DNA from 2 places in the Planococcus liqunii genome. Region 1 is predicted to be linked to the other one. Evidence: riboswitches for the same ligand, from Rfam matches in the RefSeq annotation. Region 1 holds a riboswitch; the other holds the start of a gene.
What was found. Region 1 has a riboswitch for S-adenosylmethionine ahead of QWY22_RS03100 (bifunctional homocysteine S-methyltransferase/methylenetetrahydrofolate reductase). Riboswitches for the same ligand answer to the same signal wherever they lie in the genome.
Positions count from the first base shown of each region.

Region 2: linked by a shared signal. The riboswitch ahead of QWY22_RS16210 (O-acetylhomoserine aminocarboxypropyltransferase/cysteine synthase family protein) and the one ahead of QWY22_RS03100 (bifunctional homocysteine S-methyltransferase/methylenetetrahydrofolate reductase) in region 1 are both predicted to bind S-adenosylmethionine.

Region 1 covers NZ_CP129238.1:587,325-591,857, forward strand. Annotated here, with positions in the region: gene QWY22_RS03085 (hypothetical protein) at 1-454, shown strand, start outside; gene QWY22_RS03090 (hypothetical protein) at 451-1,251, shown strand; gene QWY22_RS03095 (DUF6920 family protein) at 1,310-2,170, shown strand; SAM riboswitch class I at 2,342-2,447, shown strand; gene QWY22_RS03100 (bifunctional homocysteine S-methyltransferase/methylenetetrahydrofolate reductase) at 2,520-4,379, shown strand; gene metH (methionine synthase) at 4,360-4,533, shown strand, end outside.
Region 2 covers NZ_CP129238.1:3,283,391-3,287,923, forward strand. Annotated here, with positions in the region: gene QWY22_RS16200 (YjgB family protein) at 1-169, opposite strand, end outside; gene metX (homoserine O-acetyltransferase MetX) at 299-1,312, opposite strand; gene QWY22_RS16210 (O-acetylhomoserine aminocarboxypropyltransferase/cysteine synthase family protein) at 1,326-2,618, opposite strand; SAM riboswitch class I at 2,722-2,837, opposite strand; gene QWY22_RS16215 (glycerol-3-phosphate acyltransferase) at 2,967-3,608, shown strand; SAM riboswitch class I at 3,736-3,850, shown strand; gene QWY22_RS16220 (methionine ABC transporter ATP-binding protein) at 3,979-4,533, shown strand, end outside.

The sequences.
Region 1 (4,533 bases):
TCTGGTTTTTCAGTTCAGTGTGGAGCCGGTAGGGGGCAAACGCGAGTTTACAATCAGTGCGGACGGGATGCTCGATGCATTTGATGCAGTTTTTGATTTGCACGAGGCAATGCCGGAACTTGAACTTTTTGACGTCGTGGCATTCCGGCAGCCTTCAGAAGAAGAATTCAGCGTCGAGTTCGGAAGCCGGCAGCTGACTTGGAACGATGTGTATTATACAGCGCTTCAGGACATTGAGCACGAAGAGGTCAGCTTGACGCTTTACGTCAAAGGACTGACCAAAGACAACGAAGACGAATTGGCGCCAGCCCTCTTTATCTTACTGGATTCCGTCATCGGGGAATACAATATGGGCGTCCATGTCGGAAACGTCGAATTCCGCCCGTTTGAAGAGCAAACGCAGGCACGCCCCATCCAGACCGTCAAAACATTTTTTCCAGTGGAAGCTTTATGAAGATGGACCGCTTGCCGCCAACTTTGCAGAAACTAAAAGATTTCGATAAAGAATTGGAACGACAGGGAAGTTCGCTGGATGAATGGATCGGGTTCAGCATTGTTGGGGACGAAAGCCGGTATAATTTGACTCCGCTTGATGTGATTCCATTTGCCGCGACCGGAGTAGACGGGAATCATTTTGGTTTGCTGACCGACTTCGGAATGATTTCCAACTTGGAAGAAGCCCCCATTGTCTGTGTCACGCCGATGAATTTTGGGGAACACGTTAAAATTGTCGCACGAAACTTAAAAGAATTCCTGGATTTGATTTATACCGTAACAGATTTCAGCGCCATCGCCAATTTTACTTATTTTCAAGACAAACAGGATTATAGAAAGCTCTTGAACAATCTTAGAAATGATGAAACATATGAAGAGCGGGTCGAGAAGTTGGAAAGCATGAAAGCCGAGTTTGGTCTTCATGCCATCGAAGACGTTTACCGCTTTGTGGAAGTGGAGTTAAAAGAAGCTCGGCAACGGCAAATTGCGCTGCCGACGCTGGATGGCCTGGGAGTTGTCGCGCAGAAGGGCAACGGCGATTTGCCTCTTTATCCGGTCCATGAAGATATGAAGATTGATATAGGCGATATGCGGAAGTTCCTGGCAGCCGCCCCTGTGGAAAGCCGTCTGGCATTTATCCGCGATGCGCAGTTTACGAATATTTTGGAAGAACCGGAAATCAAGCAGCTGGTGCTGGCGGAACTGAAACGCATGGATTTACCGGTTGAGCGAAAGCGATTAAATGACAATTATTAAAGGGAATTTGCCTTCGATGTCGTATAGACAATAGTAACGCTAAACGGAGGTGTTTTTGATGAGAGTTGCCATACCGCTTGCAATCGTTGGAATTGCCGCTCTGTACAAAGGAGCTTTATGGAATTTTTCAAATCAAAGCAATAAACAAATTCAGCAGCAGCTGGATGGAGTGCCGGACGCCCAACCGAAAAAAATGACAAACGACATGCTCGAACCGCTTCCACAATCCGTCCGGAATTGGCTGATTGAAGCAGGCGCCATCGGAGCAGACGAAATCCGAACGGTGACCTTAAAGCAAACCGGCTGGATGCGCCTTAAACCGGAGCAGGAAAAATGGACGAAGGCGGAAGCGGAACAAACCATTACGGTCAATCCGCCGTCTTTTACCTGGACCGTCAAGACGAACATGGCGCCGTTTGGACAAGTGGTTGGCCGTGACCATTTCGAGTCGGGCAAAGCTGATATGGTGATCAAAGCAGCCGGCCTTCTGCCGATTGTCCAAGTCAGCAACAACACCAAAACCGATGAATCGGCGCTGCAGCGCTTTTTGATGGAGATGGCATGGTATCCGACAGCGGCGCTCAGTCCATATGTGACCTGGGAAGAACTTGACGCTAATACAGCGAGAGCGACAATGACGTACCGCGGCATTTCCGGATCTGCTGATTTTTATTTTTCCGAAGCTGGGGAACTGCAGAAAGTGATAGCTTACCGCTATAAAGACAATGATAAATCAGCCTCGCGCTTGCCTTGTGTTGCGGAGATTAAAGAACATCACAATGCAGGTGCCTATAAAATCCCTTCCAAAGTTGAAATCAGCTGGTATTTGGAAGAAGGCAAATTCACTTGGTACAAATTCGAAGTGCACGGAGCAGAAATCGATCCGATCCGGGCAGTGCGCGATGCTGCGGTCACTTAAAGAAAAGCACGGCAATATCACTTAACACAGAAAGTTCATTGTTTTTAGACAAATCAACTTGACCTGCCCTTCCAATGCAGATAGGATTAGAAGATATATAGCGGAACTTCAGCAAGTGAAAGTGCAGTTAAACTTTCAAAGCTAGAAGCAGCATCCAAATTGAATAGTGAATTCTTATCGAGAGAAGTCGAGGGACTGGCCCTATGACGCTTCAGCAACCAGCCGCAAAGGCTAAGGTGCTAAATCCAGCAGGCATTCTGTGCCTGGCAGATGAAAAGGAACGAGTTTAGCGACTGTGAAACCTTCTTTTTCAAGAAGGTTTTTTTGTATATATGGGAGGGCGAAGAGCATGGGTTTATTAGACGAGCTAAAGACGAGAATACTGACAGCAGACGGCGCCATGGGTACACTTTTGTATTCTTACGGCATTGAATACTGCAACGAGGAGCTGAACCTGCAGCGTCCGGAAATCATTGAAAAAATCCATCAGGAGTACATCCAGGCAGGAGCGGACATTATCCAGACCAATACTTACGGCGGCAATGCCTTGAAGCTGGCGCGCTACGGGCTGGAGCACCAGGTCAAGGAAATCAACGAAGCGGCTATTCGCATCGCGAAGCGGGCAGCAGCGGATGGCGGCCAGTTTGTGTTTGGAACCATCGGCGGCATCCGGGGCATCCGGAAAAGCGATGCGACACTGGAAGAAATTATCGCGATGGTTGACCAGCAAGCTGGCTATTTACTAGCAGGCGCTCCTGATGCCTTGCTGCTTGAAACGTATTACGATTTTGAAGAATTGGCGGCGACCGTCACACATTTGCGAAAAGCGACCGACGTGCCGTTGATTGCCCAAGTGTCCATGCACGAGCCCGGCATTCTGCAAAACGGCATGGCGCTGAACGACGCATTGCATCAACTCGAAGCGCTCGGCGCGGATATCGTCGGCGTCAATTGCCGCTTAGGCCCCCACCATACGATCCAGGCACTGGAAGAAGTGGCGCTGCCGCAAAAAGCGTTCCTGTCGGCCTATCCGAACGCGAGCTTATTGGACCTTGAAAATGGCCGGGTCGTCTATGAATCAGAAGCCGATTACTTTGGCCGCGCCGGGCTCTTGCTCAGAGAAGAAGGGGCACGCTTGATTGGCGGCTGCTGCGGCACAACGCCGAAACATATCGAAGCATTGAAAAAGCGCATCGGCCATTTAAAGCCGGTTACGGAAAAAGAAGTGGTGAAGAAAAAGCCGATCATCATCCGCGAAGCGGAAGCGCTCGAAGAAGCGCCGCTCCATGAGAAAGCGAAAACGGAACGCACGATTATCGTAGAATTGGATACTCCGCGCCATTTGGATATTACGAAGTTTTTGGAAGGCTCAAAAGCGCTGAATGCAGCAGGCGTGGATGCCGTCACGATGGCCGACAATTCGCTGGCCTCGCCACGCGTCAGCAATCTGGCGATGGGCTCGATCTTGAAACACCAGGAACAAATCCGGCCGCTTGCACATATTACATGCCGCGACCGGAACTTGATCGGCTTGCAGTCGCATTTGATGGGGCTTGATGCACTCGGTATCCATGATATCCTGGCAGTAACAGGAGATCCGACCAAAGTGGGCGATTTTCCCGGTGCGACGAGCGTCTACGATGTTTCCAGCATGGAATTGATCCAGCTGATCAAAAAGCTCAATGAAGGGATTTCTTTTTCCGGGAAGCCGCTGCGCAAAAAAGCGAACTTCTCAGTAGCGGCGGCATTCAATCCGAATGTCCGGGTGCTCGACCGGGCAGTGGCAAGGTTGGAGAAGAAAATCGAAAGCGGCGCGGATTATTTTATTTCGCAGCCGGTTTACACAAAAGAAAAAATCATTGAAATCTACGAAGCCACCAAGCATTTGGAGACTCCGATTTTCCTTGGCGTCATGCCGCTTACGAGCATCCGCAGCGCAGAATTCCTGCACAACGAAGTGCCGGGCATCAAATTATCCGAAGATGCTCTGGAGCGGATGCGTGCTTGCAGCGACAACAAAGAGCGCGCCACGGCAGAAGGCATCCAAATTGCCAAGGAATTGATCGATACTGCAGCGGAGTTGTTCAACGGCATTTACGTGATCACGCCATTTTTCCGCTACGATATGTCTCTGGAATTAATCGATTATATCCGCCAACTTGATATACAGAAAGAGAGCGATAACAGCCATGTCAAAACAGCTAATTGAACAGCAGCTCGACAAAAGAATATTAATCATTGACGGTGCCATGGGAACGATGATCCAAAATGCCGATTTGTCGGCGGAAGACTTTGGCGGGGAGCAGCTGGACGGCTGCAATGAATACTTGAACATCGTCCGCCCGGACGTCATCGAAGGCGTC
Region 2 (4,533 bases), 1.3 Mb from region 1:
CCGCCTTCTCCTGTTCCGGCTCTGCTGCTGCTGTTTCTTCCACTGTTTCAGTTGAATGTTCTTCTGTATGGCTTTTTGGCACATCCTCGTTGCTGCTCGCTTCGCTGCACGCGGCTAAGCTGAGAGCCAGCGTGGCTGCGCTGCCTAACCAAAATAGCTTTTTAACCATAAAACAACCCCCTCCCGAATTTCGAATATTCTACTTTACAGACGCTCGAACTCAGGGTTTGTTGCATACCAAAAACTTTCGCTTTCAATAAGTTAAGTGAAATCCATTGCACAAAAGAAAAACCCATGCTTATCGCATGAGTTCAGGAACGACCAGGCTATTCAATTTCTTTTGGATATACTCTCCCCATTTTTCGAACTCGACCAGAAATCCGTCATGTCCGAACTGGGTTTCGATGATTTCCCACGAAGCGTTTGCCATGCTCTTTAACCACGGAATCATCTGCTCGCTCGGGTACAGCAAATCATACGTAAAGGATAGAGTAAAGATTTCCACATCGATTTTCTCCCGTGACACGTCATGGGTATTCATCGCTTTCAACAAAGTCAGGTAACTGTTGGCATCAAAGCGTTTCGCCAGTTTTTGCCCCTGGTAGTCCAAATATGATTCTACCTGAAACTGTCCTTCTTTGGTGCTGCGCCGGAAGCGCTGGTCGAACAAATTGCCGCTCCGGTAAGTGACCATCGCAGCCATCCGCGCCAGTTCAAACCCTTTTAGATCTGCAGAATCCACATAATTCCCGCCCTCAAAAAGTGCATCAGTTTCTATGGATTGAATGCCGATCCAGTTGAATGCTACTCCGTAATCGCTATAGGCGGGCGTCACTGCAAGCGGCAAAATGCCATCTACAAAATCCGGATACAAATGCCCCCACTCCAGCGCTTTCATCCCGCCGAGCGAACCACCAAGAACCGCTGTCAGATGAGAGATGCCAAGTTCTTTCAAAGCGGCATATTCCGCACGCACCATGTCGCGTATCGTAAGCAGCGGAAATGAGGCCCGGTAAGGTTCTCCGGTTTCCGGGTTTATCGACGTTGGTCCCGTTGAACCATGGCAGCCGCCGAGCACGTTAAAGGTAATGACTTGAAAAACGTCTGTATCCACAGCTTTGCCAGGCCCGATCAGCCCCGACCACCAACCTGGATTTTCAGCAGTGCCTACAGCGAACTGATCGCCTGTCAGCGCATGGCAGACGAGGATGGCCGGAGCCCCTTCTTTTCCGCAGCGTTCATAGGCAAGTTTCACATCATGCAAGACTTCCGTAGATTCTAAGGTCAGTGATCCTATGGATACAGTCGTCATGTCCGTTCCCTCCTTACACGTTTTCCAAAACTGCTGCCTGGATGGCTTGTTCAAGATCGGCAATCAAATCTTCCGGATTTTCAAGCCCTACTGACAAGCGGATCAATTCTTCGGTAACGCCTGACAATTCCAGTTCTTCTTTTTTCAATTGCTGATGCGTGGTCGAAGCCGGGTGGATGATCAATGATTTGGCATCGCCGACATTCGCTACATGCGACCATAAACCGACACTGTCAATGACTTTGCGCCCCGCTTCGCGTCCGCCTTTCACGCCGAAGTTGACGATTGAACCGTAGCCGTCTCTCAAATATTTCTGCGCCAACTGGTGAGACGGGTGGTCTTCAAAACCGATATAGTTTACCCACTCCACTTGCGGATGGTCTTTCAAATATTCCGCAATCAAGCGCGCATTGCTGTTATGGCGCGGGATGCGCAAATGCAAAGTTTCCAGTCCCTGCAGGAACGCATGGGCACTTTCCGCACTTAATGACGGCCCGAAATCGCGAAGCAGCTGCACGCGCAGCTTGGTTGCGAACGAGGCGCCTTCCACGTCGATGCCATAGCGGATGCCGTGGTAGCTTTCATCCGGCTCTGTGTAGTTCGGGAATCTTGAATTATTCCAATTGAACTTGCCGCCGTCCACGACAACGCCGCCAATGGTTGTGCCGTGCCCGCCGATCCATTTTGTCGCGGAATGGATGACAACGTCTGCGCCGAACGCGATCGGATTGCTGCCGTAAGGCGAGGCAAATGTATTGTCAATCAATAAAGGAATCTGATTTTCATGGGCGATGTCGGCTACCGCTTCTACATCAAAAACGTTCAAGCTTGGGTTTCCGATAATTTCACCGAAAATCGCTTTTGTTTTATCCGTAATGGCTGCCCGGAAGTTTTCCGGGTTTGTTGTTCCGTCTACAAATTTAACCGTGATGCCATAGCGCGGCAATGTGTTGGCAAAAAGGCTGTAGGTACCGCCGTACAGATTGCCGTCCGCCACAATTTCGTCTCCCGCTTCCGCTACGTTCAGAATGGAGAAAGCAATGGCCGCCATTCCCGATGCAAGGGCGACTGCAGCAGTCCCGCCTTCAAGAAGCGCCACACGCTGTTCAAAGACGTCCACGGTCGGGTTCATGATGCGCGAATAAATATTTCCTTGTTCTTTCAATCCAAATAAGTTTTGGGCATGCTCCGTATTTTTAAACACATAAGAAGTGGTTTTATGGATGGCTACCCCTCTCGCTCCAGTCACTGGATCCGGTTGTTGTCCGCCGTGCAATAAAAGCGTTTCTGGTTTAAAGTTTGTCATTTTGTTTTCCTCCTAAGGTTTTTTTGATGGAAACCGCGGTTGAGGAGGAATAGAAAAAAGCCCCCTTCAATTAAGAAGAGGGCCGTTGTATACGGATTGCCTCCTCTCATCTGCCAGATCCCGTCTTGCCGGATCTGTAGGATTTAGCACCTTTCCAAGCATCGCTTGTTGGTTGCCGGGCATCATAGGGCCTATTCCCTCCGCCTCTCTTGATAAGAGTATTCAGATTTAGTTTTCCATCATGTTGAGTAGTATAAAAAGAATAAAATAATTTGTCAAGTCTATCTTTTCTAAAAATTATGAAACCATTACTTCTTTCAGCCGTTTACTATATAGAGGTGAGAAAATATGATTTTATGGATTGCATTTGCACTTTTTTCAGGTTATTTGATCGGCTGCCTTCATGGTTCTTCCCTTGCCCAGCTCTTATCCGGCGTCAATGTCAAAAAAGAAGGCGTCAAAAATTCTGGAGCGTCCAATGCGGCAATCGTCCTTGGCTGGAAATACGGCGCACTGGTCGCTTTTTGGGACATCCTGAAAGGAGCTCTCGCCGTCGTCGGATTCCGCCTTTTGCTGAACAGCTTTTCTTTATCCGATGACACGGTTTGGATGCTCTTGTTCCTGGTAGGAGCCGGTGTGATTTTCGGCCACAACTTCCCATTTTATATGAACTTTGACGGCGGCAAAGGAACCGCTTCTGTCATAGGCGTCATGCTTGCGCTCGACTGGAAACTTGGGCTTGCCGGCGGATTGCTGCTGGTGCTGGCGGCACTAGTCACCAATTATTTGGTGATTGGCGTGCTGGTTTTGTATGGCATGTTTTTTGCCATCGCCTACTGGCCGGCTGAAGGCATCTGGCCCCTTGCCACTGCTGTTGCCTTATTTGCTATGGCCGTTTGGAAACATCTTGAAAACATTATTCGCATCAAAGATGGCACGGAAACAAAAGTATCTGCGGTATTTCGAAAGAAACCAGCAGGGTCCGCCTAACACAACGGCTTCACATAGGTCTTTTTGCTTCTTTTCTCTGCTTGAATAAAGTTTTTTAGAGATGCCCTTGACTTATTCGTTATTTCACAATAAAGTAAACATTACAAATCGAATAACGTACATCACTTTCTTATCCAGAGAAACCGAGGGACAGGCCCTATGACGTTTCGGCAGCGGGTTCGCTATATGCGAACACTGTGCTAATTCCTGCAGATGCTTTTTTTGCATCTGGAAGATGAGAACGAGATGGTTTCATTCTGAAGCCTTCTTTTTTCTTGTGGATAAGAAAAAAGAGGGCTTTTTTTCGTTCATTTTGAAAGAAAGTGGAAGTGTACAGTAAAGGTTTAGACAGCAAGAGGAGGCATACCAAATGATTCAATTTGAAAAGGTCGCAAAAACCTACCAGTCGGGCAAGCAGGAAATCCACGCGTTGAACGGCATTGACTTGACCGTTGAAACAGGTGAAATATATGGTGTCATCGGCTTTAGCGGCGCCGGCAAAAGTTCCTTGATCCGGACGGTCAACTTATTGGAACGGCCGACAAGCGGCCGGGTTTTGATCCACGGCAAAGACATCTCCACCCTATCCAGCAGAGAAATCCGGGAAACCCGGAAAGACATCGGCATGATTTTCCAGCATTTCAATCTGTTGAATTCAAAAACGGTGTACCACAACGTCGCCATGCCGCTTATCCTGGCAAACACACCGAAAAACAAAATCAAGGAACAAGTAAAAGACTTGCTTGATTTTGTGGGGCTTGCAGACCAAGCTGAGAAATACCCTGATCAGCTTTCCGGCGGACAGAAGCAGCGGATCGGCATTGCCCGTGCGCTTGCTACCAACCCTTCGGTTCTGCTGTGCGACGAAGCGACATCCGCGCTAGATCCGCAAACAACGCAGTCCATCCTGGAATTGCTTCGCCGC